Regions from separate parts of the Lottiidibacillus patelloidae genome, predicted to be linked through region 2. Evidence: a T-box and tRNA genes for the amino acid it is inferred to sense, from the RefSeq annotation. Region 2 holds a T-box; the other holds one or more tRNA genes.
What was found. The T-box of region 2 lies ahead of ileS (isoleucine--tRNA ligase). A T-box ahead of a tRNA ligase gene usually reads a tRNA of that ligase, here a tRNA-Ile.

Region 1 (16,038 bases), on a different contig from region 2:
CATGTTAGAAAGAGTTTTGGCATTACACTCTCAATAATTCTTAAGCTCCCTTTATTCTTTTTATTACTTTGGATCATTTGTCTAACAGAGACACTATTCGTTTTCTGGGACATGTTATTTCTCCTTTCAAAACACGAGAAGGTAAGGAGAAGTAGGTCTCCTTACCATTAATCCATTAATTGTAAGTGATTAATTAATTTCGTAATTCTTTTATTTTCTGAATTTGTTCATCGTATTTTTCTTGTGGTAGTCGAACATAACTTACATCTTCAGATAAATCACCAGCGTTCTCAAGCATAAAGATTACGAAATTATAAACTGCTTCATCTTGAAGTGATGCAACGTTAACATACGTGTAAAGTGGTCGTGAAAGAGGTGCATACTGACCTGACTCGATTGTTTCATTAGTAGGAATAATAGCTCCTTCACCTGCATCAATAGCTACAATGTTTAATTTATCTGCATTTTCAATGTAGTAATTGTATCCGAAGAACCCAATTGCATACTTATCGCCAGCAATACCAGTAACTAAGTTATTATCGTTCTCATTTAGTTGAGCATCACGACGCATTTCTTTATCTTCTAAAATTACCTCATTCCAATAATCATATGTTCCAGAGTCTGTACCAGGAGAGAAGATTTTTATTTCTTCTGCAGGCCATTCAGCTCTTACATCTTGCCAAGTTGTTACTCCACCTTCAGTAAGGAAGATTCTTCTTAATTCTTCAATTGTTAAATCTTTTACAAAGTCATTTTCTTTACTTACAACTACTGATAAACCATCAAATGCCAATTGTAATTCCATATATTCAATACCTGCTGCCGCAGCTTTTTCTTTTTCTTCTGTTTTAATCGGACGTGAAGCATTACTTAGATCTGTGTCACCATCGATAAAGCGCTTAAAACCGCCACCTGTTCCAGAAACACCTACTGTTGTACGTACGCGTGGGTTTTCAGCTAGATATTCTTCTGCTACAGCTTCCATAATAGGGAAGACTGTTGAAGAACCGTCAATTTTAATTTGTCCTTCTAAATTATTCCCACCGCCATTTCCACAAGCAGATGCGATAATTGTTAAAATACTTACAAAAACGAATACCATTGCTTTTTTAATCGTCATAAGTCGAAACCCTCCGAAAAATGTTTTTAATTATAATCTTCAATTTCATATTAGCTATTTTTTGTTTAGAAGTATTTATTTATTCCTTTTATTACTTCTAACAAGAAAAAACCTCTATGAAACTATGTAAGTCTTCCTTACACTTAATAGAATAAACCGTTAATATGTACAAGAAATAAACGGAATGTAAATTCTATGTAAATTTATAAGAAAAGCTGAGACGACTGTTCAGCGACGTATGAACTGGAATACTTCGATTGAGATAAAGGAAACACGGAGCGCTATGCGAACCGATGTTGACTTATCGTAAATGAGAAGTATGAAGTTAACTAGTCGCTAGGAGTCGAAGCTGGATCAACTAAGAAAACCTGAGACGACTGTTCAGCGACGTATGAACTGGAATACTTCGATTGAGATAAAGGAAACACGGAGCGCTATGCGAACCGATGTTGACTTATCGTAAATGAGAAGTATGAAGTTAACTAGTCGCTAGGAGTCGAAGCTGGATCAACTAAGAAAACCTGAGACGACTGTTCAGCGACGTATGAACTGGAATACTTCGATTGAGATAAAGGAAACACGGAGCGCTATGCGAACCGATGTTGACTTATCGTAAATGAGAAGTATGAAGTTAACTAGTCGCTAGGAGTCGAAGCTGGATCAACTAAGAAAACCTGAGACGACTGTTCAGCGACGTATTGAAACGACCCTCCTTTTAAACCCTTCCTTAATAAAGAAAGCTTTGGGGAAACAAAAAAAGCAATCCTCTCATCACTCAGATGAAACAGGAATGCTTTCCGCTCTTTTCTCTTTTAATTCAAAGTAAACATCTAAAATTCTGCTTCCAATATATTTGTTAACTGCCCCATCGTCTGCATATGGAACAACTACTGCATAAGCAATTTCAGGATTTTCAAAAGGCGCATAGCCAATCATCGTAGCATTAACACTTTCAATTAAATCGCCACTAGTGTTTCTAATATAATAACCATCTAATTTATCTCGAACAAATACTTCGGCCGTTCCTGTCTTAGCTGCCGAATCATACTGTTTTCCTTTAAAATAGTAATTTGCTGTGCCCTGTTTTCCATTGACAACTAACCAAAATCCATGCTGGACGCGCTTAATATATTCTTCATCCATTTCTATCTTGTTTAAGACTGTTGGCGTTGTTTGGTGCACAATTTTTTCGAATGCATCATTTGCACCTGATTCTTTAATTTCTTTCACTAAATATGGTTTTAAGCGATATCCACCATTTGCAATCGTGGAGACATACTGCGCCATTTGTAACGGCGTATACGTATCATATTGCCCTATTGCGAAATCGACTAGCTTTGTAACATTTGTAACAGGTCCTTCATAACCAGTAGCCTCCATCGGTAGATCTATTCCTGTTTTTATTCCTAAGCCAAACTGATGGAATTGCTTTCTCATCGTATTATACGCTTCTGCATTACTAACCTTTTGAACATTCGTATTAATATTATAGTCGGCAATTCTCATTGCAATTTCATACATATACACATTAGATGACATCTCTAAGGCAGAAAAATCATTAATAAGACCCATGTTCTTCCATGATTTTTTTGGTGTTCCATCTGGGAATTTAATTGGTGCATCATAAATTTTTTCTCCTGCACGAACTACACCTGTTTCAAATCCCGTTAAGAGGGTAGCTCCTTTGACTGTTGAACCCATTTCAAACGCTTTTGTAATTGTTCCTAATGCCACATCTTGAAAGTTATTTCCGTCGTATACTCTTCCAGCTAACGCAAGGATTTCACCTGTTTGAGGATTCATCATTACAACGTAACCGGAGTCCATGAACTTATTTTTATCATAGGCCATACCTTTGGTAAGTTCTTCGTCTAACACTTGTTCCACAGCTAGTTGAAGATCAATATCCAATGTTAAAACTAAATCTAACCCTCGTTTACCTTGTATCGTTTCTTTTTTCTCTAATATTTTCCCAGACTTATCAATAACAAATATTTCTTTACCCTTTTGACCTCTTAATACGTCTTCATAATGTTCTTCTAGAAAACTTACTCCGACATAATCATTTCGTGCATAGCCACGAACTTCATAATATTGCAGTTCTTCTTGAGGGATTTCTTTTACTTTTCCAAAGAATGACTTTAATACTTGATTACCATAAGGGTAACTTCTTGTGCCCTCTGAGTTCATTTCAATATCAATACCCGGTAGCTCTTCTAAGTGTTCTGAAACCCTAGCTACTTCATGATAAGGAACGTTGTTTTTTATCGGTTGTGGTGCATATGCATACCCGAAATCAAGTTCTCGTTTAATAGCAATTAATTTCAACTCATCACTTGTTATTTCCTGTAAGTCTTCTTCAGTAATTCTTTCAATTATTGTTTTATATACTTCATCGTTTTTTAATTGGCTTTTTTCTTCTTCCGTTATTTTTGCAATTGCTTTTTCTTCTCTAGTAAGAATCCAATAGTCTTGTTTGTCTCTTTTCGTCACTCGATTGATTTGATAATCCCATACATCAATATACTTAATTAACTTTTGAGCTAATTCAAGTGTATCGTATTGATTCACTCGGTCACTCATCTTTGTATACGTAATCGTATATGATGGATCATTATCTACAAGTAACTTCCCATTACGATCATACATTTTCCCACGTGGCACTGCATTCTCAACGATAACTTCTCCTGAGCGTTCTACTTGTTGTAAGAATTGTTCACCTTGAACAATTTGAATTACACCTAATCGTAATATTAAAAATGAAAAGAACAAAAAAACAAGCAAAAACAATATATTTAAACGATATGGCAGTACTACCTTCTTTTTTTTCTTTTTATCAACCATTTCGCTTCTTCCTCTCTCCAATAGGAAAGACACCTTTTGTAAGGTGCCTATTTCTCTTTCTTATATTATTTCATCTTCACATAATCCTGTCAAAAAGAAGTTAAGTAGTCGTTGAGCCATTTTCCCCTTCAGCTAAATTGTGACTAGACGTAGTATGTTCATTCTTTTCATTTTTAAGATTAATCTTTCGAACACTGAAGTAAATAAGTAAGTGCCCTGGCCCAAGGATTACTAATAAAATAGGGATACTTATTTTTTCATTAAAGAAAACAACCGCTATTAGAAATAAGATAATCGAAACAATTCTACCTGCATTTAAAAATAATTCTCTAACAACAATGTATTCGATTCTCATCTCTGCAGCATTCCAACTCTTCCCAATTACATCGTATGTAAGTGAGATATATGGTACATACAAGAATGGATATGCCAATGACATAACAATTGCGTAAGTAATTAGCAACGGATAAGAGAGCTTAAAAATTAGTAAAGTGATTGCGATATATAAAACAAGCCCACCAACAAAAATTGACCGTTTACGAAATCTTGGTTTAATTAACCTTGTAGCTAAATAGTATGATAAAAATGCTACACCTGATTGAATTAAACCAAAAGTACCTAAAGCAAGTTCACTATTTGTCGTAATAAATACCCAAACTACGATGACAAATACAAATGTTCCTTCTCTGTATCCTTGAAAAAAATGAGCATTACATATACTTTTCCAATTGTAGTTATGATGTCGCTCCTTAACAATCGCCCGAAAAGAGAAGGTCCCTTTTGCCGCTCTTCTCTTTAAAAAGAATGTTAAAATAACTGCTCCTGAAAATAATGCTAGAGAAATTGTAAATATCGTTGTATATCCAGTAAACTTCTCCATCTTTGAAATAATAAACCCTGCACTTATCGGTCCAATCATTCCGGCAAATGAAGTCAAAAGACCTAAAAAGCCATTAAAAAAATCGCGCGTTTCAGGTTCCGTTATTTCAAAAGTTAAAACATTAAACGCGAGCCAGTAAAAGCCGAATCCAATTCCTAGTAGACCACCTAATAAAAGTAAATAAGTACTCGTTTGCTCTCCTAATGCTAGTACTGTTATGAAAAAGATAGATAAAAATATCACACCTAGTCGCAAAACAATTACTCGATCAATATGTTTTGCCCATCGGCCAGCGACGAGAAATGTTAATGGTTGCATGATTACAACTGCTAAATTGTATAAACCTATATCCTTAAATTCGCCGGATTGCTTCCATAAATATACGTTTACAAAAGTATTCGATAAAGCAATGCTTAGTGAATACAAACCACCGATTAGGAGAAGTAAGATTAAGTCGCGATTAACTTCGACGTTCCCAATGACTTTTTTTAAAACCTTCATAGCTTCCGTCTCCCCTTTTCTATTCCGTATTGTGCCACATCTTTTTAATGTTATTCTAGGGGAGAAATAGAAAAGGCCAGTATGCATAATGCATAACTGGCCTAAAAAAATATTATTTTGCTTGAGCGTAAAGTTTAGAAACTTCATCCCAATTAACGACATTCCAGAAAGCAGCAATGTAATCTGGACGACGGTTTTGGTAATTTAAGTAGTAAGCATGTTCCCAAACATCTAAACCTAAGATAGCAGTTTTACCTTCCATAACAGGGTTATCTTGGTTTGGAGTGCTTGTTACTTCTAGCTCTCCATTATTAACAACTAACCAAGCCCAACCTGATCCAAAACGAGTAGCTGCAGCTTTTGCAAATTCCTCTTTAAAGCTGTCAAGGCTACCGAACTTGCTATTGATCGCTTCCGCTAGTTCTCCAGTAGGTTCCCCACCACCATTTGGTCCAATTACTGTCCAAAATAGGCTGTGGTTCATGTGTCCACCACCATTGTTTCGTACTGCAGTACGAATGCTTTCAGGTACAGCTGATAAGTTATTAGCTAATAACTCTTCTAAGCTTTTTCCAGAAAGTTCATCATGCCCCTCAAGTGCAGCATTTAAGTTTGTTACATAAGCGTTATGGTGTTTACCATGATGGATTTCCATTGTTTGAGCATCGATATGAGGCTCTAAAGCGTCTTTTGCATAAGATAATGCAGGTAATTCAAATTTAGCCATAATTAAAAATCCTCCTTTAAATTTATATGTATATTTGAGGTTCTTCCTCTTTTGTAAAAAAGCAATGGTAAAATTGCCTCTTTAATGTAAGATTAACAAACTTTATCTTTTTGTTCAATTAAGATGATTGACAATAGGCAAAGAAAAAAGTTGATCGAATTGATCAACTTTAATTAGATAAGGCATTCTTATCGTAACTTAAAATTTGGTTTAACAAATTATTGTTTTTTTCTTTATATTCATCAATTGATTCAATAGGTTTATATGATGCAAAGTAGTCAATCATATATTCATTGATGCTCATGTAATAATGAATTTCGTCTTTCATGTAGTTACTTATAGTATGTGTTATATCTTTATGATCTTGAAAATCGAATATTTTTACATTTTTATACTTTGATAATAATTTGTAAGTTTCTTCTTTAAACATCAACCTATGTGTAATATTTTCATTATTTTTATTGTAAATTCTCACTTGGACTGAAATAGCGTAAGGAGCATAATAAAAAATAAATTCAACATCTTGGTTATTCTCAACTAATTTAATTATATTTTTTTCAAAGTTACTTAGCATTGTATCAACTGAATATATATCACTAACTTGTTTATTCGTTTTTATTGGCTTCGATGGTTTTATTTTTTCCTTAGTCAATGGTGCAATATTTTCACCAAATTTATATAACATTTCTCTATCTCTGTTAGAATTATCATCACTAATATTTGCAATTATAGTGTTGGTAAATTCTTCTAGAGGATATAGTGTTAATAAATATTTATAATCATTCAAAAAGTTATAATCATATAAATGAAATGGAAATTCATTAAAAGTCTCAATAACATCATCATATTCTCTTTGAAATGCAAAAGGGTTAAGTTCCCAGATTACCTTTGTTACTTCTTCCTTTTGTAAAGCCAAGTTAGCTGCTAAATATTGTTCGTAAGCAGTTGAACCCGGGATCGATGCGTTAAGTGATTTAACATTTAACTTTTCATCGACATAGCTTTCCACAAAGTTCCTTCCCATTGATGAACCTAAAATAATAGTATCAAAAGAAGTGTTTCTTATAAAGCCTGGTAATTGAAACCTAGCATTAGTTGAATATTGCTGTTCATAAAGCTTTGTAAATCTATATACAGACAATGGATCAATTATATAAATGAAGCTAGCGTAAAACAGAAAAAAAACGATAATGCTTATTAAATATTTCTTTAAGAAAACTTTGTAGTTCATCTTTAGCTACACTCCAAATTATTAAAAATTAAAGTAAAGAAATTCACTCACTTTAGTTAATGACATTATTGCTATCGCTGTTGTAATGGCTAACCAAATGCTTTCTTTTGTTGTACCTTTGAAATTGTTCATTCTTTCAAATGAATTTTTTGTAGAAACAACCACCAGTAAAAATACAGCTGTATAAAGAAAAGCTTCTGTAGGTTCTATTAAACCTTTTAAGAAAAATGTAGTTCCAATATCTACATTAATAGTTGTGATCTTCTCAAAAACCGTTATATAAATCTCCGGCAAACTAAATCCATTAAGACCAATCATTGCTGTAAGGACTCGTTCGGCATCTGCCCAACTATTAGCTCTGAAAAATACCCAAGCAATATTCACAAAATTAAATGTGATAAACCAAGCGATGTATTTATTCATCGTATAACCAAATCGTTTCCATATGCGGTGAATTACTGTTGCTAACCCATGTAAGAAACCCCAAAATACAAATGTCCAGCCAGCACCATGCCACAACCCACTTATTAAAAATATTGTTAATATATTTACATAAGTCCTTAATTCACCTTGACGATTTCCACCTAGAGGAATATACAAATATTTAGTTAAAAATCTACCTAAAGTCATGTGCCACCTTCTCCAAAAATCTTGTATATCCAGTGATTTATATGGAGAGTTAAAATTTAATGGCAGTCTAATATTAAACAAAAGGGCAGCCCCAATCGCCATGTCACAATAACCGCTAAAATCAAAATATAATTGCATAGTATACGATAAAGAGGTTAACCATCCTTCAAAGAAAGTTAAAGTATATGGTTCATCAAAACCCTTTGTTGCCCATACTGCAAAAGAATCAGCTATAACAACTTTTTTAAACAAACCTATAAAAAAGATAAACATGCCTAATGAAATATTCCTAAGATCAATTTTCTTATTTTCTTTTGTTTCAAATTGAGGCATCATCTCTTTATGATGGACAATTGGACCAGCTATAAGTTGTGGAAAAAAAGTAACAAACAATGAGTAGTCTAAAAAGTTATAACCGTCATATTCACGACGATAACTATCAACTAGATAAGCGATTTGTTGGAATGTAAAAAAACTTATAGCTAACGGCAATACTAGGTGAAGTAAGTTGTAATCATTTTCAAATAATGTATTAATATTAGCGATGAAAAAATCAGCATATTTAAAATATCCTAATAAAAATACATTTATCAATATCCCAAAAGTCAATAATAGTTTATTTCGTTTAATATTTCCATTTACTAGTAAGGTACCTACAATAAAGTTAAAAATTAATGAACCTACTATCAGAGGTAAATAAGCAACATTCCACCAACTATAAAAAAAGAGAGAGCATGTAACGAGCCATACCTTGGAATATATTGAATTACTTAATTTATTTAATAAAAAGTAGACAATAAAAACAATCGGTAAAAAGACAAAAATAAACTCATATGAATTAAATAACATTCTGTTCCTCCATTCTATTTGATATTTAATCACACTTTAAATGTCCTGTCCATGCCTACTCGTACTACTATTTTTGAGGGTGAACAAACCATTTTAATTTATACTTAAGAGGTGAAATAAAACAAAAAAACCTTCCCAAAAACGGAAAGGTTGTATGTATAATTTTGGTTGCGGGGGCAGGATTTGAACCTACGACCTTCGGGTTATGAGCCCGACGAGCTACCGAACTGCTCCACCCCGCGGTAATAGTATTTAGTTTTAATTTATGAAAATTTCCTAAAAACGTGAATATGTATGGCGGAGGAAGAGGGATTCGAACCCCCGCGGGCTTTAACACCCCTGTCGGTTTTCAAGACCGATCCCTTCAGCCGGACTTGGGTATTCCTCCGTCATAATATGGTGGACCCTGCAGGACTCGAACCTGCGACCGATCGGTTATGAGCCGATAGCTCTAACCAGCTGAGCTAAGGGTCCTTAAGATATGGGGCGAATGATGGGAATCGAACCCACGAATGTCGGAACCACAATCCGATGCGTTAACCACTTCGCCACACCCGCCATCTTATTAAGGATATTCAATTTAATTATGGTAGCGGCGGAGGGAGTCGAACCCACGACCTCACGGGTATGAACCGTACGCTCTAGCCAGCTGAGCTACACCGCCATAATGGCTCCACAGGTAGGACTCGAACCTACGACCGATCGGTTAACAGCCGATAGCTCTACCACTGAGCTACTGTGGAAAAACAATATAAGGTTTTTAACGACAAGTGTTAATATATCAAAGATGCACTATTTTGTCAACACTTATTTTAACTTTATTTTTCATCTCCAGTTGATGGGGACAGAAAATAATATAACATGAACGATCGCTCCTAGCAATAGTTTTTTATAAAAATTAATATTATTCACTATCTACTTTATGGTACTCTAAATTGGTAAAATTGAATTTTGGAGGTGCGTTTTCCATGATTAATATTAAAATGCTTATTAAAAGCATTTATTCTCCTAGCTCCATTTATAAAACCAGGTTCCTTTCCATAGGCAAGGCAATCATTCAAGTATTTATCTTGGCTTTCATCTTTAACGTCTCACTTTATTTGCATTCAACAATAGCAGTCTTCGATTTATTGGATAGCTTAGAAGTTCATAAGGAAAGTTTTTCTTCTGTATTTGTTATCAATGAGGAAATCCAAGCTAAAGAATCAATTGTCACTAATAATACGAATGTAATAGTAGTAAGAAAAGAAAATTCCCTTGAAATGAATGAATATGCTGACAAAGATGTATTAGCCTTCCTAAATGACAAACTTTATATCAATGCTGCAAGTAAAGAAATTATTATTCCATATACTATGTTAGGTGAAGGTGACATAGTCGAAACTATACTTCAACAACAATCCTTAATTTACTTGGGTGGTTTGTTAATTTTTACTGGGAGTTATTTATTCCAAGTCACACTCTTCTTTTTTGGCGTTTCTCTTCTTGCTGCGATTAGTATGTATAATAAGAATCGTGCAAAAATTCCTTATCGCGTGACATGGCGTATAGCTGCATTTGCAATTACAAACACTGTCCTACTTTTTTCTTTAATTAACCTTTTACAAATGGCATTGCCACCTTTCATTTCTTTTTTAATTTTGTTACTAAGTAATTTAATGGTCTATTTATCATTTCGGAAATAAATATTCAACATAAGTAATTTTTATTCTCCTTTCTAGTTCTTTTTTTTATGGACAAGCATATGATTTATTAACTGTGCTTTATTTGAAGGGAGAATTATTATGTTAAAACGTTTTTTAATTTTTTTAACCGTTTGCGGAATTGTCTATTCATGTTACTTTGATTGGAAGGTCGGTACATTACCTGCTAGAGCAAGTGACGATGCAGTCCCAGTACATGCTGATAATATAAGCGAAATACCTTCTGTTGAAGTTACTGTATTGAATGGTGACACTGTACTTTCCATAGTCGAAAAGTTAAACGACGGAACCCTTCCAACTTCAATGTCTCAAGTTATTAATGATTTTGAGTCTCTGAATCCAAATGTAAAAGCTCACGTTATTAAATCTGGCAGTAAATATTTATTTCCAATATATAAGAAAGTTGAATAATAATTCTTGCTAAAGGAACGAACCGGTTGATAAAATAAGGCTATGAATTTTTTTAAGGAGCGATTGTCCATGAAAGAAATCGTACACCGTACGAAAACAAGACCGGTTAAAGTTGGAGATTTAACTATTGGTGGTAATGATCAAGTTATCATCCAAAGTATGACAACTACAAAAACACACGATGTTGAAGCAACTGTAGCTGAGATTAAGCGTTTAGAAGAAGCTGGGTGCCAAGTTGTACGTGTTGCATGTCCAGATGAACGTGCTGCAAATGCTATCGCAGATATAAAAAAGCAAATAAACATTCCATTGGTTGTAGATATTCATTTTGACTACAAACTTGCTTTAAAGGCAATTGAAGGTGGAGCAGATAAGATTCGTATTAATCCCGGGAATATTGGGAGAAGAGAAAAAGTTGAAGCTGTAGTAAATGCAGCAAAAGAAAAAGGAATCCCTATTCGCATTGGTGTAAATGCTGGATCCTTAGAAAAGAGAATTTTGGATAAGTACGGTTACCCAACTGCTGATGGAATGGTTGAAAGTGCCTTACATCATATTAAAATTTTAGAGGACCTTGATTTTCACGATATTATCGTGTCTATGAAAGCTTCAGACGTAAATTTAGCTATTGAAGCATATACAAAGGCAGCACAAGCATTTTCTTACCCATTACACTTAGGGATTACAGAATCTGGCACACTATTTGCTGGTACAGTTAAAAGTGCGGCTGGATTAGGAGCTATCTTAAGCAAAGGGATTGGAAACACTGTAAGAATCTCTTTAAGTGCAGATCCAGTTGAGGAAGTAAAAGTTGCTCGCGAATTATTAAAGTCATTTGGCTTAATCTCAAATGCCGCAACATTAATCTCATGTCCAACATGTGGACGAATTGAGATTGACTTAATGTCAATCGCTAATGAAGTAGAAGAATATATCGCACATATCAAAGCGCCGATAAAAGTAGCCGTATTAGGTTGTGCTGTGAATGGACCTGGAGAAGCTCGTGAAGCTGATATCGGGATAGCTGGCGCACGTGGCGAAGGTTTATTATTCCGTAAAGGTGAAATAGTACGAAAAGTACCAGAAGCTATTATGGTCGAAGAATTAAAAAAAGAAATAGACAAAATTGCTGAAGAATACTTTGCTAGTCAAAAAAACAAATAAAAAATACTACAAAAAAGGAAGCAGCACCAAATCTGCTTCCTTTTTTTGTTATATAAACGGCGAAATTAACAATCTTGTCACAATGGAAAGAATACCTAAACCAATGGACCATGCTCCTAGCGCCGCTGCTCCTCTTCTTCTTGCGATAAATCCGATGATTATCCCTGCAGCTCCTAAAATGATTGGAGCCATAAATAGGGAAAGGATTGAAAGTACTAATGCTAATATCCCCATACCTCTACCACCGACTGCTTCATCATCACCTGTTTCAACTGCCTTCTCAGTCAATGGACGCTCTTCTTCGGGGTTTTGTAGTACTGGGCGATTATAAGCGACTGGAGATGGTGCAATTTCTGTAGCCATTTCCTCGTCAAGTTCATTAATACTATCTCTTTCGTCGATTCCAATATCTTGTCTTAATCGTCGTTCCTCGTTGTTCAAGCGAATCACTCACCTTCCGATTTTGAGGAGCATTATTATCATTAACGAAACTGACGGTTCATATGTTCATTAAACATTGCTAATACTGGAAATAAGCTCTATTTTAATTAATATGATACAATTTGATAAAAGAAAGGAATGACTAAAAATGAAGAGAGTAAAATTTGGGTTTGATATCGATGGAACAGTTACATGTCCTACATCATATATCCCCTATTTAAATAAATCATTCGATAGGAACTTATCGCTAGATGATATTAAAGAATACTCATTACTTCCCCTCTTAAACATAACAGAAGAAGAGTTTTGGAAATGGATGGATGAGCATGAGGAAACAATTTGCAGGCAATCTCCAGTTGCTAAATATTTTGAAATAATATTCCCTGAGTGGAGTAATAAACATGAATTCATCTTTGTAAGCGCTCGAAGAAAATATTTATTAGAAGCAACTCACGAATGGTTAGAAAAACATAATGTACCTTATTCCCACGTCGAATTAATTGGTAAACATGATAAAGTAAGTGCTATTAAAAATCTTAAATGTGATATTTTCTTTGAGGATAAGCACGATAATGCCTGTGACATTGCTGAAGAATGCGGCATCCCGGTTATTTTATTTGATACTCCATACAATCGAGATCCAATTCCGGAAAATGTCATAAGGGTAAACAACTGGCTAGAGGCTAAAGAATGGGTTAATAATTGGTTAGATAAGAAGGCAAAAGAGACACAATAATTGTGTCTCTTTCTTTAATGCTTTGGTTTAAATGTATGGCAACATGTTTCAGCACTATGTTCCGCTTCATCTTCATGTGCAGTTGAACTAGATAAATTACCACTATCATCCATACTGACATGGTTATTTGCATGCTCATCTATTTCAACAAGGATTGAATCTGCCTGACAATTGTTCCCTTCACCCCAAAAGGCGCAGTTGGCAACATTACATTTTACGATTGGCATTAGTAATCTCCTCCTCATCATTACTTTTAGCAATTTAGAGGAAGAGTAACCCTGTTAAGATTTGCTATTATGTTGACACTCTTTGCAATATCCATAAATTTCAAACTTATGATCCACAATTTCAAAATCATCACTATTTAACGTAATTGATGTCATCGGACACTCATCAACATGTTTTGTCTTGTTGCAACTTAGACATATTAAATGATGATGGTGCTTAGACCCGGAGCATGTGAGACGAAATTTCTTCTCCCCTTCAAGATCAGTTGATTCAAGAATATTAAGTGTTGTAAAAAGTGCTAAGTTTCTATAAATCGTATCATAACTTAGTCCAGGGATATTCATTTTCAGTAATTCCATTACTTCTTTTGCAGACATGTAGCGTTTATTTTCCGCAAATAAATTAAGGATGAATTCACGTTTATCAGTTAATTTAAAACCATTATTTTTCAATTGTTCTAAAGCATATTCAACGTTCATTCGAATCCCCTCTTTATTTCTTTTTTCTTTTACTCCACAAAATTGACCCTAGTAATATTAATACTGCGATTACTACAATTGTTCCACCTGGTGATATAGACAAGTGGTAAGCAGAGATAAGTCCACCTATAACCGCAATCTCTCCAAAGATAATGGAAAATAGTATGGATTGTTTAAAACCATTAGCAATTCTAATACTTGCCGCTACAGGTAATGTCATTAATGATGATACAAGTAAAATCCCTACAATTCTCATGGAGGAAGAAATTACTAACGCAACAATTACAATAAACAAGAAATGAATTGTTTTTGCTTTAACACCCGAAACTTTCGCTTGCTCTTCATCAAAAGATAAAAATACTAATTCTTTATAAAGTAAAATGATAATTATTACTACAAATAATGTAATACAAGATATTACATACACATCTAAGCGACTAACGGCATTGACACTTCCAAATAAATAATTCATTAGTTCAGAATTAAAGCCGTCTGATAAAGAAATAAAAATAACACTTAAACCTATACCACCAGACATTAAAATTGGTATTGCCAATTCCTGATAAAACTTATAAATAGACCTTAATTTTTCGATTAATACAGATCCGACTACAGAAAAGGCCATTCCAAAGTAAAGGGGAAGTGATTGCATCCCTTGCAAAGGGAAAAAGGTTTTCTGCAAAAGCATCCCCCCCGCAATTCCTGCTAACGTTATATGTGATAATGCATCTGCGATTAAGGAAAGTCGTCTTACAACAATAAAAGTCCCGATTAATGGTGCTAAAAAGCCTATTAAGATTCCGACTATAAAGGCATTTTGTAAAAAATCATATGTGAAAAATGCTGAAATCATTTTGTTATTCCTCCATGCTCATGATCATGAGTAATTACTTTTACATCGTGCCCGTAAAAGGAGGATAAATTAGATTTCTCATATTCCTTATATGCCTCTCGGTCTCCGTGAAAATGTAATGTTTTATTAATACAAGCTACATTAGTAACTTTTTCTGAAATTACACCTACATCATGTGATACTAATAGTAATGTAATACCTTTATTACGATTAAGATTTGTAAGAAGTTTATAAAATGATTGAACATGCTGATTGTCTACACCAACAGTAGGTTCATCTAATATTAATAATTCCGGATCACTTACTAAAGCTCGAGCAATAAAAACCCTTTGCTGTTGCCCACCAGAAAGTTCTCCAATATTTCTTTTTTTAAATGCACTCATGCCCACAGTTTCTATTGCTTCATCAATTAACTTTTTATCTTTACTGCTTTGAAAAGAGAATAAGCCTTTTTTCCCTACTAGCCCCATTGCTACTACTTCAAATACTGTAGCAGGGAATCCACTGTTAAAACTGTTTGCTTTTTGTGATACGTACCCTATCTTTTGCCATTGTTTAAACTTATCCTGATTTTCTCCAAATAGAAGAACAGTCCCTTTATCAGGCTTAATTAATCCGAGGATAATTTTTATTAACGTTGATTTCCCAGAGCCGTTAGGTCCCACTAATCCTAAGAAATCCCCTCTATTAATAGTTAAAGAAACATCTTCGATAACATTTCGGTCATCATACCGATAAGTCACATTAGATATTTCTAATACTTTTGTTGATTGATCCATACTTTCATTCCTCCGCTTGGAAACGATTCTAAGTTTCCGCTCGTTCAATTAATCCTAACTATACATAATAACAAAAAAAATGTAAAACAGAAAAACTCTTATCACATGATAAGAGTTAGTTTGAGCTATAAGCTACGTATTTTTGTTTGTTAGCCCCATTTTGTATCTTAACAGCGTAAGAGCTTTTTGCATGTCCATACTGTTGTATATATGCTTCTAAACCATAAATTCCTCGGTTATAAGCAGTTAGTGCCTTATCCCAGTTTCCGTACCTATTTTGCAGGAAGTCTAGATACACGATCGCTAGTTGAATCGAATAATAAGGGTCAAAAAGCATTTCGTGTTTGTATGGTAAATCAGCCATTCCAGCAATCCAAGGTGCAGTATTTTTCATAAATTGCGTCATCCCATAAGCATGACCATATTTTGTTTCTGGACCTACTAAATGTGGATCAAAAGTAT
Region 2 (16,038 bases):
AAGCAGCTAAAAAAGCTATTTCAAGTCCATTACTTGAAACGTCAATTGATGGAGCTCAAGGTGTATTAATGAACATTACTGGTGGAGCAAATTTAAGTTTATTTGAAGTTAATGAAGCAGCAGATATTGTAGCTTCAGCGGCTGACCAAGATGTAAACATGATCTTTGGTGCTGTTATTAATGAAGAAATGAAAGAAGAAATTATGGTAACTGTAATTGCTACAGGGTTTGTTGAACAAGCAACTATTGCTGCAAAGCCAGCTCGCCAAAAGACTTTTGTTTCAGGGACAGCTCGTGAAGAAAAAACAACTGAACAAAAAACTACAACAACTACTGTACAACGTAATGGAGCGGAAGATCCTTTAGATATTCCGGCATTCTTACGTAACCGTAGTCGTCGCAGATAATAAAATTAGATCCCTTTTGGGGTCTTTTTTTTATGCTTTATTTTTCTTGATTTTGCGGTTAAATATGAAAAAAACCTCGTCATAATCAACAGTAGCGAAAAAAGACAAAATCTCCGAAAAATTACTGCATGAACCGACACACTTCAAAATAGTATGTACTATATACTTAATTTAAATAGTTGGAGAAAGGAGAAACCCTTTGACGATATACTTAGATGTCATTTGGTTTTTAAATTTTTGTTTTGATGCGTTGTTATTATTGTTGACGGGACTAGTGTTAAAAAGACGTATAACAAAGTGGCGTATAATTTTAGGTGCATTTATTGGATCGACGATAGTATTGTTTATGTTCACACCTTATAATTATATTTTTTCTTTGCCCTTGGTAAAAATTATGTTTTCGCTTGTTATTGTCCTCGCAGCATTTGGTTTTACACGGTTAACTACTTATATGCAAAATGTTGCGATGTTTTATTTTGTTACGTTCGTTATGGGTGGTGGAATGTTAGGAGTGCATTATTTATTTAATGTGCAATGGCTGGAAACGCAAAGTAATTATGAAATCGGCGACCCGGTTAGTTGGCTATTTGTCATCATAGGATTCCCACTCATCTTTTACTACTCGAAAAGTAGATTTTCTTCAATTGAGGTCAGAAAAGTACATTTTGACCAACTCGTTGATGTAACCGTGGTTGTAGGAGAAGTAACAATAAAAACTGTCGGATTAATAGATAGTGGAAACCAATTAAATGACCCAATTACGAGAGCCCCAGTATTAATCATGGACACAAAAAGTTGCAAAGAACAGTTGCCGAAAACATTTTTACATCGTATCGAAAATCCAACAACAATTGGGATGGATGAAGAAGAAACAAAAAACTGTGCTTGGGAGCATCGAATGAAAATTATCCCTTATCGTGCAGTAGGAAGTAGTAATCAATTTTTAATCGCAATCAAACCTGACAAGCTAACGATTAGGCATGATGACGTTAATTATGTAGTAGGAAAAGGATTAGTTGCATTTAGTACAACAACGTTATCAAGTGAAAATGAGTATGGGTGTATTGTCCATCCAAAAATGATCGTTCTAGGTCAGTCTACACAATCAGCATAATGTATACGGTACAAGGGGGATAAACATGAAAAAAATTAAAATTCGTCTTACATTATTGTGGTACAAACTATTAATAAAACTTGGGCTGAAGACTGATGAAGTTTATTACATTGGAGGAAGTGAAGCATTACCTCCGCCATTATCCAAAGAAGAGGAAGCAGAACTTTTAAGTCAATTACCATCTGGTGATAAAGCTGTAAGGTCCATACTTATTGAAAGAAACTTGCGTTTAGTCGTATACATTGCAAGGAAATTTGAAAATACAGGGATTAATATTGAAGATTTAATTAGTATAGGGACGATTGGGCTTATTAAAGCAGTAAATACGTTTAACCCAGAAAAGAAAATTAAACTAGCGACATATGCTTCCCGTTGTATCGAAAATGAGATTTTAATGTATTTAAGAAGGAATAATAAAACAAGATCGGAAGTTTCGTTCGATGAACCATTAAATGTCGATTGGGATGGAAATGAATTGCTTCTTTCTGATGTTATGGGTACGGAAAATGATGTGATAACAAAAGATATAGAAGCAACGGTTGATAAAAGATTATTGAAAAAAGCACTTCATACGTTAAATGACAGAGAGAAACAAATTATGCTTTTACGATTTGGTTTAGAAGGTGATGAAGAGAAAACTCAGAAAGATGTTGCAGACCTTTTAGGAATATCACAATCTTATATTTCTCGCCTAGAAAAGCGTATCATTAAGCGATTACAAAAGGAATTTAATAAGATGGTGTAATGCCATCTTATTTTTAAATGCATAAATTTCCCACTCAAGGAGATACTTTACTTGTACAGCATCTCCTGTTAGGAGGGAAAGATATGGCTCGCAATAAAGTTGAAATTTGTGGCGTTGATACGTCAAAGTTACCAGTTTTAAAAAATGAAGAAATGAGAAAATTGTTTAGAGAAATGCAATCTGGTGAATTACAAGCAAGGGAAAAATTAGTAAACGGGAACTTGCGATTAGTACTTAGTGTAATTCAAAGGTTCAACAACAGAGGCGAATATGTTGATGATTTATTTCAAGTTGGTTGTATTGGATTAATGAAGTCTATCGACAATTTTGATTTAGGTCAAAATGTTCGTTTCTCGACGTATGCTGTACCTATGATCATCGGTGAAATCCGTAGATATTTACGAGATAATAACCCGATTAGAGTATCCAGGTCACTCCGAGATATAGCGTACAAAGCATTGCAAGCACGTGAAAGGTTAATGAGTAAAACAAACCGTGAACCAACTCCGAAAGAAATTGCAGATGAATTAGATGTTCAACAAGAAGATGTTGTATTTGCACTAGATGCTATTCAAGATCCTGTATCACTATTTGAGCCAATTTATAATGATGGTGGAGACCCAATTTATGTCATGGACCAAATTAGTGATGATAAGCAAAAAGATTTGCAATGGGTAGAAGAAATAGCCCTAAAAGAAGGAATGCGTCGCTTAAATGAGCGAGAAAAAATGATACTTACGAAGAGATTCTTTCAAGGAAAAACACAAATGGAAGTTGCTGATGAGATTGGAATATCTCAAGCACAAGTGTCACGTTTGGAAAAAGCAGCTATAAAACAAATGAATAAGCATATTCAACATTAGCCTGTCCGATTTGGACAGGCTTTATTTTTGTATAAATAAACGCTACCTTTCGTATAGACATAGTTACGTATTTCATAACTACAATGGGTTGTTCATATATATATGTAAAGGAAAGGTAGGAGAAGACAATGATAAAAATTTCTGAATTTCAAGTTAAAGATGTTATAAATATTAATGATGGAAAGCGCATTGGTCATGTTAGTGATTTAGATATTAATTTATCTACAGGAAAAATTGACGCAATAATTATAATGCGCAGCGGAAAAATATTAGGTATGTTTGGAAAAGAAGAAGAAGTAATTATACCGTGGAGAAACATTATTAAAATTGGTAGTGATGTCATTTTAGTACGTCATTATGATATGAACGACCATTCGGGACCAAACGAAAACCAAGTGTAGTAGTAAATACTAGAAGGAAGTAAGAAAATCAGATATGATTAACATATGAAAAAGATTTGGGTGAAAAAATATGTACAAAGACTTGCGCGATAATTTCACATTGACAAAGCTCGGTGACAAAAAACTAACAATAGGAATGACGACTCGAAATGGTGGAGCAAGCACTCCACCCTTTTCATCGTTAAATTTAGGCTTACATGTACATGATAAGAAGGAAACGGTTGTACAAAATAGAGGAAAAGTAGCAAGTGCTATAAATTTTCCTTTAAACAATTGGGTATGTGCTGATCAAGTCCATGACACAGTTATTAAAGAAGTAACTACATTGGACCTTGGAAAAGGTGTATACGACTATGAAGACGCGATAAAGGGAACGGATGGCTTGTATACTAAGGAGGCTGACATTCTTTTAACAGCAGCCTTCGCAGACTGTGTCCCATTGTTCTTTGCAGTTGAAGACCCTGCAATCGTAGCTATCGCTCATGGAGGTTGGAAAGGTACAACTTCAAAAATAGCCGCCAAAATGATTGAGCAATTACAAAACAAGGAAGATATTTTAGCAGAAAACGTACATGTTTATATTGGACCTTCAATAGGTGCGTGCTGTTATGAAGTCGATAACAGAGTAATTGAACAAGTAAACAAGAGTTGTGAGAATAATCATTTGTCTTATGAAACTACAAGCAATGGTTATATGCTAGACTTAAAAGAACTTAACCGACAAATTCTTATAGAAGCTGGTGTAATCGAGCAACATATCTCTATCTCACCATATTGTACGAGTTGTCAAAATGAGTTGTTCTTTTCCCATCGCAAAGAAAATGGGAGTACTGGAAGAATGTTTGGTTTTATTGGTATGAAACAGGAGGATTGAAAAAGATTGACTGTTAAAAGAAATTATGAGGAAATAAAAGAGACGATCCGTAATGCTTGTCAAAGGAGGAATCGACAAGAAACAGAAGTTAACGTCATTGCTGTTACGAAGTATGTTTCCTTAAAAACTGCTCAGGAAGCTATTGAGGCAGGAGTTAAGCATTTAGGTGAAAATCGTGTTGAAGGCTTTTTAGAAAAATTTGAAACGCTAAATGGGAAGGCGAAATTTCATTTTATTGGAACATTGCAGTCAAGAAAAGTAAAAGATGTAATTAATGAAATTGATTATTTACATTCATTAGACCGCCTTTCGCTAGCGAAAGAAATCGAAAAAAGAGCAGAAAATGAAGTAAATTGCTTCATTCAAGTAAACGTTTCTGGAGAGGATTCAAAGCATGGCATAGCTCCAGAAGACGTAAAAGACTTTGTCGAAAAGATTAAAGATTATTCAAAGGTAAAAGTTGTCGGATTAATGACTATGGCTCCAAATATAGAGGATAAGGAAAAGATTAGAACTTATTTTCGTGATTTAAAAAGTCTGCAAATGGATGTTCAAGCGTTAAATATCCGTAATGCGCCTTGCTTAGAATTATCTATGGGTATGTCAAATGATTATGAAATTGCGATTGAAGAAGGAGCGACATTCGTTAGAATCGGCTCAGCTTTAGTTGGAAATGAAACAATTTAATAAATAAATTTCAGTAGAGGTGACTAGTTTTGGAAATGTTAGAACAAATTTTACTTACAGCACTAAATCTTTATAGTTTTGCTTTAATTGGTTATATTTTAATGTCTTGGTTTCCTAATGCAAGAGAATCAGGTATTGGTCGTTTTCTATCGACAATTTGTGAACCTTACTTAGAACCTTTCCGCCGCATTATTCCACCATTAGGTATGATCGATATTTCACCAATTGTGGCAATTTTTGCATTAACTTTTGCAGAAATGGGTGTCATCAGCCTTTTTAACATGTTTACATAAAGGTGACTGAATGAGCATCTACGAACATTATCATAAAGACGAGCATGACTTTGTAGATCAAGTGTTAGACTGGAAAAATCAAGTTGCAACACAGTATGCATATAAACTAACTGATTTTCTTGACCCAAGAGAACAAAAGATTTTATCTGATTTGATAGGAAAAAACGATGAAATTAAAGTTTCTTTTTGGGGTGGGGCGAGTTTTGTAGAACGAAAAAGAGCAATAATTTATCCTTCATATTATGAAGTTTCTACATCTGACTTTATGTGTACAAGTTTTAAAGTGAACTATGCAACGAAGTTTGTTTCAATTGAACATCGCAATGTGCTTGGATCGTTAATGTCCCTGGGCGTTAAGAGAGAAAAGTTTGGTGATGTCATAATCGAAGAAGAAACAGTCCAGTTTGTAATTGATACGCAAATATCTGATTACGTTAAGGTTAACCTAAATAAAATTGGAAAAGCATCTGTTAAACTTATTGAAGTTGATTCCGAAGAATTAGCAAAAGGGCAAGAACAGTGGCATGAGGTAACGGCTACTGTCTCTTCTTTAAGGCTTGATGCTATTCTTTCAGAAGTATATAAACTTTCAAGACAGAAAATCGTGCCACTTATTAAATCTGGCGCTACAAAAGTGAATTGGAAAGTCATTGAACAACCATCCTATGAATGTAAGGAAAATGACTTATTGTCTGTCCGTGGATTTGGACGAGCGAAAATACTAGAAATTAATGGGAAAACAAAGAAAGAAAAATGGCGAATGATGGTAGGAATTAAAAAATAATTGTAAAAAATAGAGGAATATCAAAAAAATTGTCGAAGTATTATAAAAAATTATGTAAAATAGAATTAAGTACAAACTAACAAATAGATAATACACTTGGAGGTGGTCAGAAGTGTCGCTAACACCGCTTGATATTCATAATAAGGAATTTAGTAAAGGCTTTCGCGGATATGATGAAGATGAAGTAAATGAATTTCTTGATCAAATTATTAAAGATTACGAAATTATTATTCGTGATAAAAAAGAATTAGAATCAAGAGTTTCTGATTTACAGGACAAGCTTAGCCATTTTTCTAGCATTGAAAATACGCTAAATAAATCCATTGTCATTGCACAAGAAACTGCTGAAGAATTAAAGCAAAATGCAATGAAGGAATCAAAGCTAATTGTTCGTGAAGCAGAAAAAAATGCTGATCGAATTGTAAACGAGGCTTTAGTTAAATCACGAAAGATAGCTTTAGAAGTGGAAGAATTGAAAAAGCAAGCGAAAGTATATCGTACTCGCTTCCGTATGTTAATTGAAGCGCAATTAGATTTAATTGAAACAGATGATTGGGATCAATTAATTAATACGATCGAAGAAGAAAAAGAAGAAGTAAATTCATAATTCATTAGTTGTTGACGTAGATAGATGTTTTAGCATATAATGATAAGCAAAATTGAAATCATTTAAATCATAGCGTTAACAACGAGGACAGGGACAGTACAGCTCCATTTAATACATAGCGAATCAGGGATAGTGGAAGCCTGAGGTAAAGAAGTTGCTGGAAAATCACCCTTGAGTTCCTTTGCTGAAATAGAGTAAGCAACGGCGGATCATTCACGTTAAGAATGTTGAGCGGGTTATGTAAATAACCTACTAGAGTGGTACCGCGGGAATCTTTCTCGTCTCTTAGGAGATGAGGAAGATTTTTTTGTTTTTCGCTCTGTTAGCTATGATTGTTGATATTTAAAGATAATAGAAGCGTTGCCCGCGGGAAACGTCCGCCTGAAGCTATTCAAAATCAACAAAATTCTTTAACAGCGCTTTTTTAAAAATGAAAAAATAAATGGAGGCTTAATGTAAATGGAGTATAAAGATACGTTAAAAATGCCAAAAACTGATTTTCCGATGCGTGGAAATCTACCGAATCGTGAACCATTAATTCACGATAAATGGAATGAGCTTAATATTTATCAAAAAGTATCAGAAAGAACGAAAGGAAGACCATCATTTATTTTACATGATGGACCACCTTATGCGAACGGTGACTTACACATGGGTCATGCTCTAAACAAAGTTCTTAAAGACTTTATTGTTCGTTATAAATCAATGAGTGGGTTTTATTCACCATATGTACCTGGATGGGATACGCACGGATTGCCAATTGAACAGGCATTAACAAAAAAGAAAGTAAAAAGAAAAGAAATGACTGTAGCGGCATTCCGTGAAAAATGTGCAGAATATGCATTAGGTCAATTGGACAGCCAACGTGAGCAATTTAAACGTTTAGGAATTTTAGCTGATTGGGATAATCCTTATGTCACGCTAGATAAAGCTTATGAAGCGCAACAAATTAAAGTGTTCGGTGAGATGGCGAATAAAGGATATATTTATAAAGGGAAAAAGCCTGTTTATTGGTCACCATCTTCAGAATCTGCATTAGCTGAAGCGGAAATTGAATACCATGACAAGCGATCAGCATCTATTTATGTTGCATTTTCCGTTACAGATGGAAAAGGAGTTCTTGAAGGTGACGAAAAGTTCATCATTTGGACAACAACGCCTTGGACAATTCCTGCAAACTTAGGAATCGCTTTACACGCTGAGATGGAGTATGCTGTTGTCGGTGTGGCTGGTACGAAATATGTTATTGCTTCAGAGTTAGTAGAAAATGTAGCGGCTGAATTAGAATGGGAAAATCACGAAGTTCTGAAAACAGTGAAGGGTGCAGAACTAGAATATGTTGTTGCGAAGCATCCTCTTTATGACAGACAGTCGTTAGTGATGGTTTCTGACCACGTTACAGCTGAATCAGGAACTGGTTGTGTACACACTGCTCCAGGACACGGGGAAGACGATTTCCTTGTTGGAAAGCGTTATAACCTTGATGTGTTATGTCCAGTCGATGATAAAGGAAATATGACTGAGGAAGCACCAGGATTTGCAGGTTTATTTTACGATGAAGCGAATAAACCGATTACTGAAAAATTAAATGAAGTAGGAGCTTTACTAAAGCTACAATTCATTAAACATTCTTATCCACATGATTGGCGTACGAAAAAACCAGTTATTTTCCGTGCTACAGCTCAATGGTTTGCTTCGATTAAGGATTTCAGAGAAGAAATCTTACAAGCAATTAAAGACACGAAATGGGTTCCGCAATGGGGAGAAACTCGCCTTTATAATATGATTAAAGACCGTGAAGACTGGTGTATCTCTCGTCAACGTGCTTGGGGAGTTCCAATTCCTGTATTTTATGGAGAGAATGGCGAAGCAATTATTTCCCAAGAAACAATTGCACATGTTTCTGAATTATTCCGTGAGCATGGCTCAAATATTTGGTTTGAGTGGGATGCAAAGGATCTATTACCAGAAGGATTTACTTCGGAACATAGTCCTGGCGGAACATTTACAAAAGAGACAGATATTATGGATGTTTGGTTCGATTCTGGTTCTTCTCACCAAGCAGTATTGGAAGAGCGTGAAGAATTAAGCAGACCAGCTGATCTTTATTTAGAAGGTTCTGACCAATATCGTGGTTGGTTTAACTCGTCATTATCAACTTCAGTTGCAGTAACTGGAAAAGCACCTTATAAGGGCATTTTAAGTCACGGCTTTGTAAATGATGGCGATGGCAAAAAAATGAGTAAATCATTAGGAAATATTATCGAGCCAGGGAAAATTGTAAAACAATACGGTGCAGATATTATTCGTCTTTGGGTTGCTTCTGTCGACTATCAATCAGACGTTCGTGTTTCCGATGAGATTTTAAAACAAGTATCTGAAGGTTATCGTAAGATTCGTAATACATTCCGTTTCTTATTAGGAAACTTAAGTGATTACAATCCTACTCAAAATAAAGTAGCTGTGGCTGACCTTGCAGAAGTAGATAAATATATGTTAGTTAAGTTAAATAACTTAATTACAAGCGCGAAAAAATCATATGATGAGTATGATTTTGCTGAAGTAACTCACGCAGTTCATAACTTCTGTACAATTGAATTAAGTTCATTCTACTTAGACATTGCCAAGGATGTCCTATACATTCAACCGGAAAATGCCCAAAGAAGAAGAGCGATTCAAACTGTTATGTATGAAACAGTTACAGCATTAACGAAGTTAGTTGCGCCTATCTTATCTCATACAGCAGATGAAGTTTGGCCACATATCCCTCATGTTGATGGTGAGAGTGTATTCTTAACTGATATGCCAGACGAACTAAACGTTGATAATACAGAAACGATTGAAAACAAATGGGATCGTTTTATGGATATCAGAAACGATGTTCTAAAAGCATTAGAAAATGCTCGTAACGAAAAAGTAATTGGTAAGTCATTAACTGCTTCATTGAAGCTATATCCTACTGAAGAAACAAAGGAATTATTAGCATCACTCGATCAGTTACATCAGTTATTTATCGTATCTAACGCAACGATTGCTGGTAAATATGAAGAAGCTCCAGAAACTGCTAATAAGTTTGAACAAATCAGTGTATTAGTAGAGGCTGCTGAAGGCGAAACGTGTGAGCGTTGTTGGATTGTTTCACCGACTGTTGGTGAAAATAGTAAGCATGAAACACTTTGTGAAAGCTGTGCCGATATCGTAATGAACCATTACGAATAAAAAAAGTAGCACTTTGCCATTAAGGTAAAGTGCTTTTTTCATAAAACTAAGATAGAATATAAATAATAAAGATAGATAAGAAGTGAGGGTGGGGTATGAAGTTAGGATATTATGTTTTGGCGGCTGTAATCATTTTAGTTGACCAGTGGACAAAGGAATTAGTTGTAAGGCATATGGAACTTTATGATAGTATTCCATTAGTAAAAGATTTTTTATATTTAACATCACACCGAAATAAAGGTGCAGCGTGGGGAATGTTGCAAGGACAAATGTGGTTCTTCTACATCGTCACGGTAATTGTGGTAATTGGGATTATTTATTTCTTAATTAAACATACGAAAAATGAGCCATTTTTAGGATGGCCACTTAGTTTAATATTAGGTGGTGCAATCGGGAATTTCATTGACCGTGTTTTTCGCGGGGAAGTAGTTGATTTCATTGACGTGTATATCTTCACGTATAACTATCCGATTTTTAACATCGCTGATTCTGCATTAGTCGTAGGTGCATTTACAATCATAATTGCCACTTTATTTGACAACAAGAAAAAAGAGGAGCCTATTAATGAATAAAGTTCAAGTAACAATTGAGGAAAAACATGAAAACGAACGTTTGGACAAAGTATTACCACAATACGATGATTGGTCTCGTAGCCAAGTTCAAATATGGATTAAAGAAGGAAATCTGGAAGTAAACGGTAAAACGGTAAAAGGAAACTATAAATGTAAAGCTGGCGATGAAGTTACGATTAATATTCCAGAACCAGAAGTTTTAGACGTCGTACCGGAAAACATTCCGTTAGATATTGTCTTTGAAGATAGCGATGTTGTTGTAGTAAACAAACCACGTGGTATGGTCGTTCACCCTGCCCCTGGCCATCCGTCAGGAACATTGGTAAATGGGTTAATGTATCATATTAAGGATCTATCAGGAATTAATGGCGTACTGCGTCCTGGTATCGTGCATCGCATCGACAAAGATACATCTGGATTATTAATGGTAGCTAAAAATGATAAATCACATGAGTCATTAGTCGAACAATTAAAAGCTAAAACGACATTAAGAAAATACTTTGCAATTGTCCATGGGGTTATTGAACATGATCATGCAACAATTGATGCACCTATAGGTCGTGATAAGAAGGATCGTCAAAGAATGGCAGTAACAAATGAAAATAGTAGAGATGCGGTAACTCATTTTAATGTAGTAGAGCGCTTTAAAGATTTTTCATTTATTGAATGTCAATTAGAGACTGGACGTACGCATCAAATTCGTGTTCATATGCATTATATTGGACACCCAGTTGCGGGAGATCCTAAGTATGGACCGAAAAAAACATTGGATATTGAAGGACAAGCGTTACATGCTGCAACACTTGGATTTGAACATCCAACAACAGGTGAATTTATGCAGTTTGAAGCACCTTTACCTGATGAAATGACAAAACTTTTAGATGAATTGAAAAAAAGGTCTTGACGCTTTTTACTATCGGTGGCATACTTTAAACAAGCAAATTAAATAGCATCCCTTTAATTACAGTCCCGTGAGGCTGAGAAGGAACTAAGCATTTAATGGGTGTAGTCTACCTATTACTCTGTTTATCAACCCTCTTGCCAGACGGCAGGGGGGTTTTTCAATGGGATGAAAAATAACGAGGTGAAAAAATGTCAGAAAAAGCGATTGTTTTAGACGACCAAGCGATTAGACGCGCATTAACTCGTATAGCTCACGAAATAATTGAGCGAAACAAAGGTGTGGAAGACAGTATTCTTGTCGGTATTAAAACAAGAGGAATATATGTCGCACAACGGTTAGCGAAAAGAATCGAAGAAATCGAAGGAAAGAAAATTGCCATCGGAGAAGTGGATATAACTCTTTACCGTGATGACCTATCGATTAAAACGTCGGACAGAGAGCCAGTTTTAAAAGGTACAGATTTACCGGAGTCTATCCAAGATAAAAAGATTATTCTAATCGATGATGTTCTTTACACTGGAAGAACAGTCCGTGCGGCAATGGATGCAGTAATGGATAAAGGAAGACCAGCGCAAATTCAATTAGCAGTCTTAATCGACCGTGGTCACCGTGAATTGCCAATTCGACCAGACTTTATCGGAAAGAATGTTCCAACATCAAAGTCAGAAAAAATTGTAGTGGAACTAGCTGAAGTGGATGGAATTGACCAAGTAAGTATACATGATAAATAAGGCCCTTTTAAAGACAGTCCAGAGAGACTGAAAAGGGGCAATCGTTCTCTTGAAGACTAGTTTGCGCTTGTAAACTAGTAATCAAGGAAACTTTCTGCCTCTTTACAACAATGTAAAGAGTTTTTTTTATGAGCAGATATAAAACAATGGGGGAATTCAAATGAAAACAAACAATATGATTTTAGACGTAAATGAACGACCACAATTACTGAAATGGATTACATTAAGTTTGCAACATTTATTCGCAATGTTTGGAGCAACGGTTTTAGTACCGATTATCACGGGTCTTAGCCCAGCGGTAGCCTTAGTATCTAGTGGTCTAGGAACATTAGCATATCTATTAATAACAAGAGGAAAAATTCCTGCATATTTAGGTTCATCCTTCGCTTTCATTCCACCAATTCTTGTTGCACAAGGGATGGGAGGACCTGAAGGAGCAATGGTCGGAAGTTTTTTAGCAGGTGTTGTTTACGGAATGATAGCATTACTAATTAGTAAGTTTGGTACAAAATGGTTAATGAATATTTTACCACCAGTAGTAGTTGGTCCAGTAATTATCGTTATCGGATTAGGTTTAGCAAGTGTAGCGATTAATATGGCAATGTATGAAAATCCAGGAGAACAAACTGGATATAGCTTTACTCTTATCACAGTTGCTTTAGTAACATTAGCTGTAACAATTATCGGATCCATCTTCTTTAAAGGATTTTTCGGAATTATCCCGATCTTAATTGGAGTCGTTACTGGTTATTTGTTTGCATATACGCAAGGGTTAGTAGATTTCACTGCAGTTAAAGAAGCGAGCTGGATTGCAATGCCAGACTTCATCGTACCATTTGTAACATATACGCCAGAATTTTCATGGGCAATTGCAGGGATTATGGTTCCCGTAGCTATAGTAACAATCGCTGAACACATCGGTGATCAAATGGTACTAAGTAAAATCGCAGGTCGTAACTTCTTAAAGACACCAGGTTTACACCGCTCCATTTTAGGAGATGGTGTAGCGACAATGATCGCCTCAGTACTAGGTGGACCACCGAATACGACGTACGGAGAAAACATCGGAGTAGTCGCAATTACACGCGTATTTAGTACATTTGTAATCGCAGGCGCAGCAGTTTTCGCAGTTGCATTCGGTTTCATCGGAAAAGTATCAGCATTAATCTCAACAATTCCAACAGCGGTAATGGGCGGGATTTCAATCTTACTGTTCGGGATCATTGCTTCATCAGGATTGCGCATGTTAATAGATAATAAAGTCGATTTAGGTAAGAAAAGAAATTTGATTATCTCATCAGTCATTCTTGTTATCGGAGTTGGTGGAGCATTCATCAAATTGGGAGATAACTTCCAAATGGCTGGAATGGCATTAGCAGCAATTATCGGTGTTGTCTTAAACTTAGTATTACCAGGAAAAGATGAGCAAAAAGAATTATCGTTTGAAGAAGAAATAGAAAGTAAGAAAAATTCTGCAGCATAAATAGTTTCATCCTTTAAAAAAGTTCAGAGAAGCTTTCAAGGGTGTTTTTTAAGAGGGAGTTTAGGCGACCCTCTACTTTTCTACACCCTTCCATATCGGAGGGGTGTTTTTTATTGGAGGCGATCAATTTTGCATATTACAACATTAAACAACATGACAATAGAAGAACTACAGTCTGTCCTATCAGCAGCAAAAAAGTTTGCGGAAGGTAAGCAGTGGGAATTAGAACAACAGATGTTTATTGCCAATCTATTTTATGAAAACAGTACGCGAACAAAGCTGAGCTTTGAAGTAGCTGAACAAAAGCTAGGCTTTAAGATTTTAAATGTTGATGTTCATACGTCTAGTGTACAAAAAGGTGAAAGCCTGTATGACACGGTAAAAACGTTAGAAGCAATTGGAGTTGATGCAGTTGTCATTCGTCATCCCGAGGAAAACTATTTTAAAACATTAATAGAAAATATAAATATACCAATTATTAATGGTGGGGATGGTTGTGGAAACCACCCGACACAATCTTTACTAGACTTATATACGATTTTCGAACATTTTAATAGATTTACTAATCTAAATGTTGTCATTTGTGGTGATTTGCGTCATAGCCGTGTCGCACGTTCAAATGCTGAGGTATTAACAAGGCTAGGAGCAACTGTTAGCTATTCAGGACCTGAAAAATGGTTTGATCATACACTTCCAAAAGGTGAGTTTTTAACAATGGATGAAGCGGTGAAACATGCAGATGTGTTAATGCTTTTACGAATCCAAGAAGAGCGCCATCAACAGGCTAATAATGAGAAGGATACATCTTATTTAGAACAGTATGGGTTAACGGTAGAGAGAGAAAGAAAAATGAAGCAAAATAGCATCATTATGCATCCTGCTCCCGTAAATCGTGGCTTTGAAATTGCAGACGAACTAGTAGAATGTCACCGCTCAAAAATATTTAGGCAAATGAGTAATGGTGTTTTTGTAAGAATGGCAGTGTTAAAATTTGCGCTACAAAATGGAAAGGTGTGAATGGAATGAAAAAATTATTAAAGAATGGCTTTGTCTTAGATACAAAAGGAATGTTAGTCAAAATTGATATTTTAATAGAATACGATAAAATCACAAAAATGAGTGAAGAAATAGTAGCAAAAAATGATTACACCGTTATTGATGTTACAGGAAAGCTTGTTATTCCTGGGTTAGTAGATTTACATGTCCACCTTCGTGAACCTGGCGGAGAAGCGAAAGAAACAATCGAAACAGGGACACTTGCTGCTGCTAAAGGTGGATTTACAACGATTGCCCCAATGCCAAACACGAATCCTGTACCTGACAATGAAGAGACGATGCGCAATCTACATGCGAGAATTCATGAAAAAGCACATGTACGCGTGCTACCTTATGCAGCAATTTCAGTAAATGAAAAAGGGGAAGAGTTAATTAACTTCGCCGAGTTAAAAAATGCTGGTGCATTTGCTTTTTCTGACGATGGTGTCGGTGTTCAAAACGCGGCGATGATGTTTGAAGCAATGAAAGAGGCAGCAGCACTTAACATGTCTGTCGTAGCCCATTGTGAAGAAAATTCTCTTATCTTTAATGGGGCAGTCCATGACGGAACGTTTGCCAAGAAAAATGATATTCCTGGTATCCCATCCATTTGTGAATCTGTACATATCGCTCGAGATGTGCTTCTTGCAGAAGCTGCAAATTGCCATTATCACGTTTGCCACATTAGTACAAAAGAGTCTGTCAGAGTTGTCCGTGATGCAAAGCGAGCTGGAATAAACGTGACAGCAGAAGTTAGTCCCCACCACTTAATTCTTTGTGAAGATGACATTCCAGAAGTTAATACAAATTATAAAATGAACCCACCACTTCGAAGTAGAGAAGATCGTGCTGCATTACTAGAGGGGCTATTGGACGGAACAATTGACTTTATTGCGACAGATCATGCACCACATACAGCGGAAGAAAAAGCTAAAAATATTTGTGAAGCACCTTTCGGAATTGTCGGACTAGAAACAGCGTTCCCACTTCTATATACCCATTTTGTAAAAAAAGAAATAATCTCAATGAAACAGTTAGTCGATTTTTTAACAAAAATCCCGTGCGAAAAATTTCAATTACCGTATGGAGAATTAGCTGTAGGTAAGGTCGCTGATATAACAGTGATTGATTTAGAGGAAGAAAGAGAAATTAATCCAAACGATTTTGCATCAAAAGGAAGGAACACACCTTTTGCAGGTTGGAAATGTCAAGGGTGGCCAATCTTAACAATCGCTTCAGGAAATATAGCTTGGGAGAAGGAGAGTGTCAACGCATGAAAAGAATGCTCGTATTAGAAGATGGAACAGTAATGATCGGAA

Region 1: it encodes a tRNA-Ile, which carries the amino acid that the T-box ahead of ileS (isoleucine--tRNA ligase) is inferred to sense. The anticodon was not compared.

The regions. Positions count from the first base shown of each region.
Region 1 covers NZ_NPIA01000002.1:164,034-180,071, forward strand. Annotated here, with positions in the region: gene pstC (phosphate ABC transporter permease subunit PstC) at 1-113, opposite strand, end outside; gene CIB95_RS04810 (PstS family phosphate ABC transporter substrate-binding protein) at 194-1,120, opposite strand; gene CIB95_RS04815 (peptidoglycan D,D-transpeptidase FtsI family protein) at 1,892-3,964, opposite strand; gene CIB95_RS04820 (MFS transporter) at 4,065-5,345, opposite strand; gene CIB95_RS04825 (superoxide dismutase) at 5,458-6,072, opposite strand; gene CIB95_RS04830 (hypothetical protein) at 6,242-7,303, opposite strand; gene CIB95_RS04835 (MBOAT family O-acyltransferase) at 7,325-8,782, opposite strand; tRNA gene CIB95_RS04840 (tRNA-Met) at 8,948-9,024, opposite strand; tRNA gene CIB95_RS04845 (tRNA-Ser) at 9,078-9,170, opposite strand; tRNA gene CIB95_RS04850 (tRNA-Ile) at 9,180-9,256, opposite strand; tRNA gene CIB95_RS04855 (tRNA-His) at 9,265-9,340, opposite strand; tRNA gene CIB95_RS04860 (tRNA-Met) at 9,370-9,446, opposite strand; tRNA gene CIB95_RS04865 (tRNA-Asn) at 9,451-9,525, opposite strand; gene CIB95_RS04870 (DUF1189 family protein) at 9,751-10,467, shown strand; gene CIB95_RS04875 (hypothetical protein) at 10,567-10,896, shown strand; gene ispG (flavodoxin-dependent (E)-4-hydroxy-3-methylbut-2-enyl-diphosphate synthase) at 10,975-12,060, shown strand; gene CIB95_RS16410 (hypothetical protein) at 12,109-12,501, opposite strand; gene CIB95_RS04890 (hypothetical protein) at 12,650-13,237, shown strand; gene CIB95_RS04895 (DUF1540 domain-containing protein) at 13,252-13,464, opposite strand; gene CIB95_RS04900 (Fur family transcriptional regulator) at 13,519-13,944, opposite strand; gene CIB95_RS04905 (metal ABC transporter permease) at 13,958-14,797, opposite strand; gene CIB95_RS04910 (metal ABC transporter ATP-binding protein) at 14,794-15,576, opposite strand; gene CIB95_RS04915 (lytic transglycosylase domain-containing protein) at 15,692-16,038, opposite strand, start outside.
Region 2 covers NZ_NPIA01000001.1:496,003-512,040, forward strand. Annotated here, with positions in the region: gene ftsZ (cell division protein FtsZ) at 1-407, shown strand, start outside; gene spoIIGA (sigma-E processing peptidase SpoIIGA) at 607-1,521, shown strand; gene sigE (RNA polymerase sporulation sigma factor SigE) at 1,547-2,266, shown strand; gene sigG (RNA polymerase sporulation sigma factor SigG) at 2,350-3,129, shown strand; gene CIB95_RS02815 (YlmC/YmxH family sporulation protein) at 3,258-3,530, shown strand; gene pgeF (peptidoglycan editing factor PgeF) at 3,601-4,404, shown strand; gene CIB95_RS02825 (YggS family pyridoxal phosphate-dependent enzyme) at 4,411-5,091, shown strand; gene CIB95_RS02830 (YggT family protein) at 5,127-5,384, shown strand; gene CIB95_RS02835 (YlmH family RNA-binding protein) at 5,395-6,168, shown strand; gene CIB95_RS02840 (DivIVA domain-containing protein) at 6,281-6,775, shown strand; T-box leader at 6,851-7,064, shown strand; gene ileS (isoleucine--tRNA ligase) at 7,235-9,994, shown strand; gene lspA (signal peptidase II) at 10,090-10,566, shown strand; gene CIB95_RS02855 (RluA family pseudouridine synthase) at 10,559-11,470, shown strand; gene pyrR (bifunctional pyr operon transcriptional regulator/uracil phosphoribosyltransferase PyrR) at 11,659-12,201, shown strand; gene uraA (uracil permease) at 12,362-13,684, shown strand; gene CIB95_RS02870 (aspartate carbamoyltransferase catalytic subunit) at 13,814-14,701, shown strand; gene CIB95_RS02875 (dihydroorotase) at 14,707-15,996, shown strand; gene CIB95_RS02880 (carbamoyl phosphate synthase small subunit) at 15,993-16,038, shown strand, end outside.